2 regions of the Nonomuraea purpurea genome follow, and region 2 is predicted to be linked to the other one. Evidence: riboswitches for the same ligand, from Rfam matches in the RefSeq annotation. Region 2 holds a riboswitch; the other holds the start of a gene.

Region 1 (5,657 bases), on a different contig from region 2:
ACCTTTGCCGCTGATCAGCGTAAGTTGCGGCATTCGCAAACTTGAAAAAGCGAAGCGAGGCGCGCCCCAGAGCACCGTCGCCGCGTCTTCGCGGTAGGAGGCCGAGCCGATCGATGCCGAGCGTCTACTGCACGCAGTGCGGGCACGCCAACCCCGAGGATGCCCGTTTCTGTTCCCGCTGTGGGTCACCGTTGACCAGACCCGAGGTCGCCGGGGACACCACCTCGACCATCTCCATAGCGGGAATCGAGGCGTATGAGGCTGAGGCAGGCGACACGCTCCTGGCCGAACGGGCGCTGGTCGAGCAGTTGCCGCCGGGCACGGCGTTGCTGACCGTGACCAGGGGCCCCAACCAGGGCAGCCGTTTCCGGCTCGACAAGGAGCTCACCACCACCGGGCGCCATCCCGAGAGCGACATCTTCCTCGACGACATCACGGTCTCCCGCCGCCACGTCGAGTTCTACCGCCTGCGCGGCGGCCAGTTCTCCGTGCGTGACGTGGGCAGCCTCAACGGCACCTACGTCAACAGGGAGCGCATCGAAGAGGTTCCCCTGCACTCCGGCGACGAGGTGCAGATCGGCAAGTTCCGCCTGGTCTTCCTGATGCGAGCCCACTCCGGCGTATGAGCGAGCGGAGCGGGCGAGGCGTCGGCACGGCCACGTGCGCGTTCATGCGGTTGACGAAGGAGGCCGCATGAACTCTCAGGCGGCACGCTCGCACATGAGCATCGGGGAGGTGCTCGCCCTGCTGCAGGGCGAGTTCCCCGATGTGACGATCTCCAAGATCCGCTTCTTGGAGGGGGAGGGGCTGATCGAGCCCGAGCGCAGCCCCTCCGGCTACCGCAAGTTCACCCACCTGCACGTGGAGCAGCTGCGCTTCATCCTCACCGAGCAGCGCGACCACTACCTGCCGCTGCGGGTGATCAAGGACAAGATGGCCGAGAGCTTCGGCCGTCCCCGTCCGGTGCAGGACAAGCAGGAGATCAAGCTCAGCCGCGCCGAGCTGATCGAGGCCGCGGAGATCGACGAGGAGACCCTCGACGAGCTCGAGGACTACGGGCTGCTGGCCGCGGTGGCCAGGCGCTACGACGAGGAGGCGCTCAAGGTGGCGCGCACCGTGGGGGCCCTGGCCCGCTTCGGCCTGCGCGCCAGGCATCTGCGGGCGGTCAAGGCCGCCGCCGAGCGCGAGTGCGGCCTGGTGGAGCAGAGCGTGGCCCCCATACTGAAGCGTCGCGCCCCCGGAGCCATCGGGGAGGCCGACGAGGCCGCCAGGGAGCTTTCCACGCTCCTGCTCGACCTGCACGCATCCCTTGTGCGCACGGGGGTCCGTTCGGTCCTGGGGCGTTGAGAGCGTACCGACCTGGGAGCCGAGGGCACATTCCAGGCCCGGCTGGTGTTACGTTGAATTGCAGAAGCAGACAGCAGAAGCGACGAGCCAATAGCTGTACCGGGTCACCGGTCAGAATACGGAGCAGCCCGTGTTGCAGATGGAGGTCGTGGGCGTTCGAGTAGAAATGCCCACAAATCAGCCGATCGTCTTGCTCAAGGAGGCACACGGGGAGCGGTTCCTTCCTATATGGATTGGCATGACGGAAGCGACGGCCATCGCCCTGGCCCAGGCGGAGGAGCCGCCGCCGCGGCCGCTCACCCACGACCTCTTCCGAGACGTGCTGAGCGCCCTGGGCGTCGGCCTGCGGGCGGTCAACATCGTCGCCCTGCGCGACGGCATCTTCTTCGCAGACCTGGTGTTCTCCAACGGCGTGGAGGTGAGCGCGCGCCCGTCGGACTCGATCGCGCTCGCCCTGCGCACCGGAGCGCGCATCTTCGCCAGCGAGGAGGTCGTCCAGGAGGCCGGCGTGGTCATCCCCGACGACCAAGAGGACGAGGTGGAGAAGTTCAGGGAGTTCCTTGACACGATCACTCCCGAAGACTTCGGCAGGGCGGGGTAGGTATTTCAGTGCATTTACGCTTCACGACGCGCCGAGCCGGATCGTTGACTGAGCATGGTCACGGTCCTACGGTGCAAGTGAAACTCGTGGCCGCCCTTTACGAACCCCCAGATCAGGCCACGGGATGAGAGAAAGCCGGAGGTCCGCGTGGCGGTCAGCAGCGGCGAGGGAAAGACGGCCGGCCAGGAAGATCCGGTGCGGCGCGAGAGCGCACGGCAGCGTGCCGGGGAGCAGGGTCTGCTCTTCGACGAGCAGCCGGCGGCGTTGCCGGACGACATCGGATACCGTGGGCCGACGGCCTGCGCGGCCGCCGGCATCACCTACAGGCAGCTCGACTACTGGGCGCGCACAGCCCTGGTGGAGCCCACGATAAGAGCCGCGCACGGCTCGGGCTCCCAGCGGCTCTACAGCTTCCGCGACATCCTGGTACTCAAGGTCGTCAAGCGGCTCCTCGACACCGGGGTGTCGTTGCAGCAGATCCGTACGGCCGTGCAGCATCTGCGTGACCGCGGGGTCGCCGACCTCGCCCAGATCACGCTGATGAGCGACGGCGTCAGCGTCTACGAGTGCACCTCGGCCGACGAGGTGATCGACCTGCTCCAGGGCGGCCAGGGCGTGTTCGGCATCGCGCTGGGCCGGGTCTGGCGGGAGGTCGAGGGCTCCCTCGCGGAGCTGCCGGGGGAACGCGCGGCGGTCGAGGACACCGTCCCGGCCGATCACCCCGCTGACGAGCTGGCCCAGCGCCGCCGGGCGCGGCGCATAGGGTAGCTTCCCCGCCCTTCACGGTGGATCGCACCGCGCGGGCCACCGTGAGTGCGGATTCCGCAACCTCCCGTGGACCAATGGACGGGACGTACCGTAGTAATCTGGGACAGCAAGGCTGACGACCCCGTGCGGGAGAGTCCCCAAGGCCCTCGGGCCCTGGGGCGCCGAAGGAGCAACCCTCCCCGGAATCTCTCAGGCACCCAGTACCGCTCGGGCGAGGCGACTCTGGAAAGCAGGCGCGCCCGCCAGGCGTGCCTCACCGACGGTGCAAGCCCCTTCCCGGGGTGAAGCTCTCAGGTCGCGGCGGTGTCCGCGCTGACAGAGGGGGAGATCCGGCACTCGCCCGCGCCCTGGCGCCGGTCTCCAAAGCCTCGGGAGGCAGTCTCCATGATCGATCCGTTCGCTCCGCCGTTCTCCGCACGGCACATCGGCCCGTCGGAGTCCGAGCAGCAGCGCATGCTCGAGGCCGTCGGCTTCGAGTCGGTCGCCGATCTGGTGGCCGTGGCCGTTCCCGAGGCCATCAGGGCCAAGGACCGGCTCAAACTGCCCGCCGCGATCGGCGAGACCGAGACCATCGCCGAGCTGCGCGCCATCGCCGGGCGCAACCGGGTGCTCACCTCCATGATCGGGCTCGGCTACCACGACACCGTCACACCCGCGGTCATCCGCCGCAGCCTGCTGGAGAACCCGGGCTGGTACACCGCCTACACCCCGTACCAGCCGGAGATCTCGCAGGGCCGCCTGGAGGCGCTGCTGAACTTCCAGACGGTCGTCTCCGACCTGACCGGGCTGCCCGTCGCCGGCGCGTCCCTGCTCGACGAGGGCACCGCCGCCGCCGAGGCGATGACGCTGGCCCGGCGCGCGGGCAAGTCCAAGAGCGACGTCTTCGTGGTGGACGCCGACGCGCTCCCGCAGACCAAGGCCGTGCTGGCCACCAGGGCCGAGCCGCTCGGCATCACGCTCGTCGAGCACGACCTCGACGGCGCCCTGCCCGAGTGCTTCGGCGTGCTCGTCCAGTACCCCGGCGCCTCCGGGCGGCTGCGCGACTTCCGCGCCGTGGCCGCCGCCGCGCACGAGGCGGGCGCGCTCGTCGTGGCCGCCGCCGACCTGCTGGCCCTGACGCTCGTGGCCGCCCCCGGCGAGCTCGGCGCAGACATCGCGATCGGGTCCTCCCAGCGCTTCGGCGTGCCGTTCGGCTTCGGCGGGCCGCACGCCGCCTACATGTCCGTACGCGAGGGCCTGCAGCGCCAGCTCCCCGGCCGCCTGGTGGGCGTGTCGGTGGACGCCGACGGCGACCCCGCCTACCGCCTGGCCCTGCAGACCCGCGAGCAGCACATCCGCCGCGAGAAGGCCACCAGCAACATCTGCACCGCGCAGGTCCTGCTGGCCGTCATCGCGAGCATGTACGCCGTCTACCACGGCCCCGAGGGCCTGCGCGGCATCGCCGCCCGGGTCCACCGCCACGCCGTGGCCCTGGCCGCAGGGCTGCGCGAGGCGGGCCTGGAGGTCGTGCACGCGGAGTTCTTCGACACCGTCCTGGTCCGCGTGCCCGGCAGGGCCGCCGCCGTGCTGGCCGCCGCCGCCGAGCGGGGCGTCAACCTCTGGCAGGTCGACGACGACCACGTCTCGATCTCCTGCGATGAGAAGACCGGTGCCGCCGAGGTCGCCAAGGTGTGGGCGGCCTTCGGCCTCGACCGCTCCGAGGTGGACCTCGACGCCGACGCGCTGCCGGCCGCCCTGGCGCGCGAGAGCGACTACCTGACCCACCCGGTCTTCCACAGCCACCGCTCCGAGACCGCGATGCTGCGCTACCTGCGCAGACTGCAGGACAAGGACATCGCCCTCGACCGCTCCATGATCCCGCTCGGCTCCTGCACGATGAAGCTGAACGCGACCACGGAGATGGAGCCGATCACCTGGCCCGAGTTCGCCGCGATCCACCCCTACGCGCCCGCCGACCAGGCCGAGGGCTACCTGGAGCTGATCGGCACGCTGGAGGGCTGGCTGGCCGAGGTGACCGGCTACGACGCCGTCTCCGTCCAGCCGAACGCCGGCTCGCAGGGCGAGTTCGCCGGGCTGCTGGCCATCCGCGCCTACCACCAGGCGCGCGGCGACGACGGACGCGAGGTGTGCCTCATCCCGTCCTCGGCCCACGGCACCAACGCCGCCAGCGCCGTCATGGCCGGCATGCGCGTCGTGGTCGTGGCCTGCGACGCCGAAGGCAACGTCGACCTGGCCGATCTCGACGCCAAGATCGACAAGCACCGCGACCGGCTGGCCGCGATCATGGTGACGTACCCGTCCACGCACGGCGTGTACGAGGAGACGATCACCGAGGTGTGCGCCAAGGTGCACGAGGCCGGCGGCCAGGTGTACGTCGACGGGGCCAACCTCAACGCCCTGGTCGGGCTGGCCAAGCCGGGCGAGTTCGGGGCCGATGTGTCCCACCTCAACCTGCACAAGACCTTCTGCATCCCGCACGGCGGCGGCGGCCCCGGCGTCGGCCCGGTGGCGGTGCGCGGCCACCTGGCGCCCTACCTGCCGGGCCACGCGCTGCACGACGGCACGCCGGTGGGAGCCGTCTCGGCGGCCCCGTACGGCTCGGCCGGGATCCTGCCGATCTCGTGGGCCTACATCAGGATGATGGGCTCCGAGGGGCTGACGGCCGCCACCGAGCAGGCCATCCTGTCGGCCAACTACCTGGCCAAGCGGCTGGCCCCGCACTTCCCCGTCCTGTACACCGGGCGCGGCGGGCTGGTGGCCCACGAGTGCATCGTGGACCTGCGCCAGATCACCAAGGAGACCGGCGTCACCGTGGACGACGTGGCCAAGCGGCTCATCGACTACGGCTTCCACGCGCCCACGATGTCGTTCCCCGTGGCAGGGACGCTCATGATCGAGCCGACCGAGAGCGAGGACCTCGGCGAGCTGGACCGGTTCGTCG
Region 2 (5,657 bases):
TTGCCGGTCAGGCCGAGTGAGCCGTACAGGATGGCCTCGACGCGCGCGACCTGCCCGAGCAGGCCGTCGTCGTGCAGCCCGCGGGCGAACTTGTGCGCGGCCGCCATCGGGCCTCCCGTGTGGGAGCTCGACGGGCCGATGCCGATCTTGAACAGGTCGAAGACGCTGATCGCCATTGATGTGCGCCTTTCAGGAGAAGGAGGCGGGGCCCAGACCCAGAAGGCTGAGCCCCGGCCGGTCTCGAATTCGCCGGAGTTCCGGCTGTGTCCAATCCGCCGGAGTTCCGGTCCAATGAAATCCGCCGGAACCCTGGTCCAGTCCCGGCGGGGGTGTCAGGATTCGCCGGAGGTCAGGGCCGCGTACTCCTCGGCGGACAGCAGGTCATCCGCGTCGCTCTCCACGCGCACCCGGAACATCCAGCCCTCCCCGTACGGGTCGCTGTTGACCAGGCTCGGGTCGTCCACGACGGACTGGTTCACCTCGACGACCTCGCCGCCGACAGGTGTGTAGATCTCGTTCACGGACTTGGTCGACTCCACCTCTCCGATGGAGTCGCCTCCCTCGACGCTCGCTCCGACCTCGGGGAGCTGCACGAAGACGACGTCACCAAGGGCTTCGGCGGCGAAGGCCGTGATGCCGACGGTCACGGTGATGCCGTCGTCGAGCCCGGCCACCCACTCGTGCTCCTTGGTGTAGCTCAGGTCGTCAGGGATGTTGCTCACTTGTTCCTCCTGTAAAAGGGCAGCTCGACCAGGTCCATAGGTTCATGCCTGCCCCTGATGTCCACAGCCAGGCCTGTTTCGGCTCCGGTGTCCACGTAGGCCATCGCGATGGGTTTGCCCAGGGTCTGGGAGGGGGCACCGCTGGTGACCTCGCCGACGACGGCGCCGTCCTTGGTGACCGGGTAACCGTGGCGCGGCACCCGGCGGCCCCGGGCGACCAGCCCGACGAGGCGGCGTCGCGGCGCGTCGTCCTTGACCGCCTCGAGTGCCGACCTGCCGACGAAGTCGCCCGGCTTGTCGAATTTCACCACTCTGCCCAGTCCCGCGTCGAATGGGGTCAGCTCCGCGCTGAGCTCGTTGCCGTACAGCGGCATGCCGGCCTCCAGCCTGAGCGTGTCGCGGGCGGACAGGCCCGCGGGCTTGAGCCCGTACGGCTCCCCGGCCGCCGTGAGCGCGTGCCAGAGCGGCGCGGCGTCGTCGTTCGCCACGAACAGCTCGAACCCGTCCTCGCCGGTGTAGCCGGTGCGGGCGATGAGCGCCCGCCGCCCGTCCACGATCCCCGGCAGGCCCGCGTAGTACTTGAGCCCGGCCAGGTCGGCGTCGGTGAGCGAGGAGAGGATCTCCTGGGAGTGAGGTCCCTGGACGGCGATCAGCGCGTACTGATCTGATCGATCCTCAACCACCACGTCGAACGACTTAGCGCGATTTTTCAGCTCACCGCCGACTTTTTCGTAGTTCGATGCGTTTGCCACGACCATGAACTCGTCGTCCCCGAGCCGGTACACGATGAGGTCGTCGAGCACTCCGCCGCGCTCATCGACGATCATGGTGTACCTGGCCCGGCCGGGCACCAGCGCCGACAGGTGTCCGACCAGGGCGTAGTCGAGGGCCTGGCCCGCCTGCGGCCCGGTCAGGAAGATCTCGCCCATGTGCGAGAGGTCGAACAGCCCGGCCGCCTCGCGGACGGCCCTGTGCTCCGCGGACTCGCTGCCGTACCGGAGCGGCATGAGCCACCCCGCGAAGTCGGTCAGTGTGGCGCCGAGGCTCTCATGAACGTCTCGTAGCGGTGTCGGTCGGGACATTTGCGCACCTCAAGGCAGGATCGGATGCCAGCATCCTCCCCCTCTGTCATGGATGCCTGAGAGCTTCGCCCGAGTTTTACCGGACTTTCACCTTCGGCGAGGCCCCGCAGGCCTGCTTTCCAGAGGTCACCTCCCGGCAAGCCATCACTTGCCGGGCAGCCGCGCGGTCCTTTGCCTTGAGAGGTTCGCGGGGAGGGCTTGCTCCTTCAGGGGCCCTGACCGGCTGTCAGGGCACTCTCCCGCACGGTTTCGCCGGTGATGTCCGTCAGCCTAGTGCCGTCATGGGGTTGTTGTCGCGTTCTGGCGACCCGTGAACCGCTTTGGCGGCGCTCACGTTGAAAGGGCATGATCCCCCGTACGGCGGCTTTCTGCGCGATCGCCGCCCTCTCCCTGGTGTCCTGCGGCACCGCTCCGCAGACCGCCGCCGCACAGCGTTACGAGACCAGTCTCACGGTGCTCGAAGGCGGCGGGCACGGACCCCAGCTCTGCGCGGTGGTCGCGACTTCGCTCCCGCCTCAGTGCGAGGGCCCCGACGTGGTCGGCTGGGATTGGACCAAGGTGAAGCACGAGTGGCGCGGCGGCGTGAAATGGGGCGAGTACCGGGTCGTGGGCACCTGGGACGGCGCCCGGCTGACGCTCACCGAGCCGCCCGGCCCACCCGGGAAGCCGCCCGCCGCTCGGGAGGTGGACTTCACCAGCCCGTGCCCGGAGCCGCAAGGCGGCTGGCGGGCCGTCGATCCGGCCAGAGCGACGGAGAAGACGCTGGGCAAGGCAATGGAGCGGGCCATGACGGCGGCTGAGTTCGCGGGCGGCTGGATCGACAATTTCGGCCCGGAGCCCGACCCGTCCAAGAACATGGACGCGCGGCAGTACGTGCTCAATCTGAAGTTCACCGGCGACCTGTCGGGCAGGGAGGCGTGGATCCGCGAGGTGTGGGGCGGCGCGCTCTGCCTGAGCGGCGCCCAGCGCAGCGAGGCCGCTCTCAACGCCATCCAGCGGCAGGTCGAGAGCGAGGTGGGCGACGGGCTGATCTCGGCGTCGTCCAGCGTGACCCGCAACGTGCTCGAGGTGTCGGTATGGCTGGCCACTGACGAGTTGCGCCGCGCCGTCGACGCCAAGCACGGGGCGGGCGTCGTGGTGTTCGACAGCGTGCTCCGGCCAGTGAGGTGAGCCGGCGGGTCCGCGCGCCCCAGCGCCGGTTCGAGGTCGCGTCCGTAATCGGTGAGCTCGTAGACGACTACGCGCGCGGGATGGGGCAGCGCGCGACGAGTGGCCAGTCCTGCCTCTTCGAGCTGTTTGAGGCGAGCTGAGAGGTGACAAAGCACGCTTGCAAAGGGCAAACTTGCTGCTCGCGGGGTCCCCCGCGGAATGGAGAAACGCATGTCGTTCCAGGCATACCTCGACAACATCGAGGACAAGACCGGGCTGACACCGCGTGAGTTCATCGCCAAGGCGAAGGAGCGCGGCTTCGATGACCCGTCCGTGAAGGCCGGAGCGATCATCGACTGGCTGAAGCAGGACTACGACCTCGGACGTGGACACGCGATGGCGTTGGTGCACGTGATCAAGAAGGGGCCGAAGATCGACGCCAAACACGTCGGCAGCTCGGGTTCCCATCGCGACGAGTCAGACACGCTGTGGCTGGACGGCAAGAGCAACCGGCCCTGATGAACTGACCGGCTACCCGAGGCCCCGCGCACGTTGGCCTGAGTTCGGCGGGTCAGCAGGCCGCCACGAGGGCCTCGAAGAGGGCGCAGTCGTCGGCCGCCTCCGGGTGCCACTGCACGGCCATGACGAAGGGTTTGGCGTTCAGTTCGACGGCCTCGATCGTGCCGTCGTCGGCGGTGGCGGTGACCGTGAGCCCCGGCGCGAGCCGGTCCACGGCCTGGTGGTGGTAGTGGGGGACCTGCCGGGGGCTCTCGCCCAGCGCCTTGGCCAGGTGGGTGCCCGCGACCGGTGAGATCGGCAGGTGACCGAAGCGGCCGGGCTCGGGAGCGTGCCGCGTGTGGCCGACCACGTCCGGCAGATGCTGGTGGAGGCTCCCGCCGAGTGCCACGTTGAGCACCTGGAGGCCGCGGCAGACGCCCAGGTAGGGCAGCCCGGCGTCGAGGGCGGCGCTGATCAGGCCGAACTCCGCGTCGTCGCGGAACGTCCTGACGTAGCCGGTGTGCTCGTGCGGCCGCGCGCCGTACCGCGCCGGGTCGATGTCGCCGCCGCCGGCCAGGATGAGCCCGTCCAACCTGCCCACGACCTGCGCGGGCTCGCCGGCCGGCGGAAGCAGCACGGGCTGCCCGCCGGCGCGGACGACCTGATCCACGTACATCTGCGGCAGAAGCGCGACCGTCAGATCGCGCCACACCGTGAACGCGGCAGGCTCGACGTAGGTGGTGATGCCGATGATGGGACGTCGCACGTTCGAGACCCCGCTACAGCGGCGTGACGTAGGCGCCGGAGATGCCGCCGTCCACCAGGAACTCGCTGCCCGTGATGAACGAGGCGTCGTCGCTGGCCAGGAACGCCACCGCCGCCGCGATCTCCGACGCCTCCGCGAAGCGGCCCACCGGGATGTGCACCAGCCGCCGCTGCGCCCGCTCCGGGTCCTTGGCGAACAACTCCTGCAGCAGCGGCGTGTTCACCGGCCCCGGGCACAGGGCGTTGACCCGGATGCCCTCCCTGGCGAACTGCACGCCCAACTCTCGCGACATCGCCAGCACCCCGCCCTTGGAGGCGGTGTAGGAGATCTGCGACGTCGCCGAGCCCATGACGGCCACGAACGAGGCGGTGTTGATGATCGAGCCCTTGCCGCGCCGCCGCATGTACGGGATGACGTGCTTGCAGCACAGGTAGACGCTGGTCAGGTTGACCTCCTGGACGCGGCGCCAGGCGTCGATGCCGGTCTCCAGGATCGAGTCGTCGTCGGGAGGTGAGATGCCGGCGTTGTTGAAGGCGATGTCCACGCCGCCGTAGGTGTCGCAGGCCGTGCGGTACATCCGCTCGACGTCGGCCTCGCTGGTCACGTCGGCCTTGACGTACAGGCCGCCGACCTCGCTTGCGGCCTTGGTGCCCGCTTCCTCGTCGATGTCCACGCAGACCACCTTGGCGCCCTCGTCGGCGAACCGACGCGCCGTGGCCAGCCCGATGCCACTGCCCGCACCGGTGATGACGGCCACCCGATCTTGCAACCGCTCCACTGCCCTACTCCCTGCTCATTTGGTCGTTCACCCTTCTCATTCGCTGCGTGAAGGGCTTCGTTCCTCAGCCCTTCACTCCGCTCACTGCGTTGGATTCACTCCCAGTTAATAAAGACGTTCTTGGTCTCGGTGAAGGCCGCCAGGGCGTCCGGGCCGAGTTCTCTGCCGAGGCCGGACTGTTTGAATCCGCCGAACGGGGTCCAGTAGCGGACCGAGGCGTGTGAGTTCACCGACAGGTTGCCGGCCTCGACGGCCCTGGCCACGCGGAGTGCCCGTCCGACGTCGCGGGTCCAGATGGAGCCGCTCAGCCCGTACGGGGTGTCGTTGGCGATCCTGACCGCGTCCGCCTCGTCCTTGAACGGCACCACCGACACGACGGGCCCGAAGATCTCCTCGGTGAAGGCCCGGTCGGTGACCTCGGGGGTGAGCACGGTCGGCGGGAACCAGTAGCCCCTGCCTTGTGGGCACGATCCCTGCAGGTAGGGGGTGCCCTCGACGAAGCCGCGCACGCGGTCGAGGTGTTCCGCGCTGATCAGCGGGCCCATCTCGGTGCTCTCGTCGGCGGGGTCGCCGACCTTGACGTTCCGTACGGCCTCGGCGAGCCGGTCCATGAACGCGTCGTACACCTCGGCCTGGACGAGGATCCTGGAGCGGGCGCAGCA

Evidence for each region. A riboswitch is a leader RNA that binds a small molecule or an ion and turns the genes downstream of it on or off. The one in region 2 is predicted to bind glycine.
Region 1: linked by a shared signal. The riboswitch ahead of gcvP (aminomethyl-transferring glycine dehydrogenase) and the one ahead of gcvT (glycine cleavage system aminomethyltransferase GcvT) in region 2 are both predicted to bind glycine.

Annotation. Positions count from the first base shown of each region.
Region 1 covers NZ_JBHSBI010000003.1:240,594-246,250, reverse strand. Annotated here, with positions in the region: gene ACFOY2_RS07625 (FHA domain-containing protein) at 114-626, shown strand; gene ftsR (transcriptional regulator FtsR) at 694-1,347, shown strand; gene ACFOY2_RS07615 (bifunctional nuclease family protein) at 1,478-1,948, shown strand; gene ACFOY2_RS07610 (MerR family transcriptional regulator) at 2,096-2,716, shown strand; glycine riboswitch at 2,833-2,932, shown strand; glycine riboswitch at 2,933-3,045, shown strand; gene gcvP (aminomethyl-transferring glycine dehydrogenase) at 3,101-5,657, shown strand, end outside.
Region 2 covers NZ_JBHSBI010000045.1:17,657-23,313, reverse strand. Annotated here, with positions in the region: gene ACFOY2_RS50235 (L-serine ammonia-lyase) at 1-176, opposite strand, end outside; gene gcvH (glycine cleavage system protein GcvH) at 333-722, opposite strand; gene gcvT (glycine cleavage system aminomethyltransferase GcvT) at 719-1,804, opposite strand; glycine riboswitch at 1,838-1,937, opposite strand; glycine riboswitch at 1,959-2,056, opposite strand; gene ACFOY2_RS50220 (hypothetical protein) at 2,150-2,974, shown strand; partial or broken gene ACFOY2_RS50215 (winged helix-turn-helix transcriptional regulator) at 3,007-3,186, opposite strand; gene ACFOY2_RS50210 (DUF4287 domain-containing protein) at 3,185-3,472, shown strand; gene ACFOY2_RS50205 (gamma-glutamyl-gamma-aminobutyrate hydrolase family protein) at 3,525-4,217, opposite strand; gene ACFOY2_RS50200 (3-oxoacyl-ACP reductase) at 4,231-4,995, opposite strand; gene ACFOY2_RS50195 (aldehyde dehydrogenase family protein) at 5,091-5,657, opposite strand, start outside.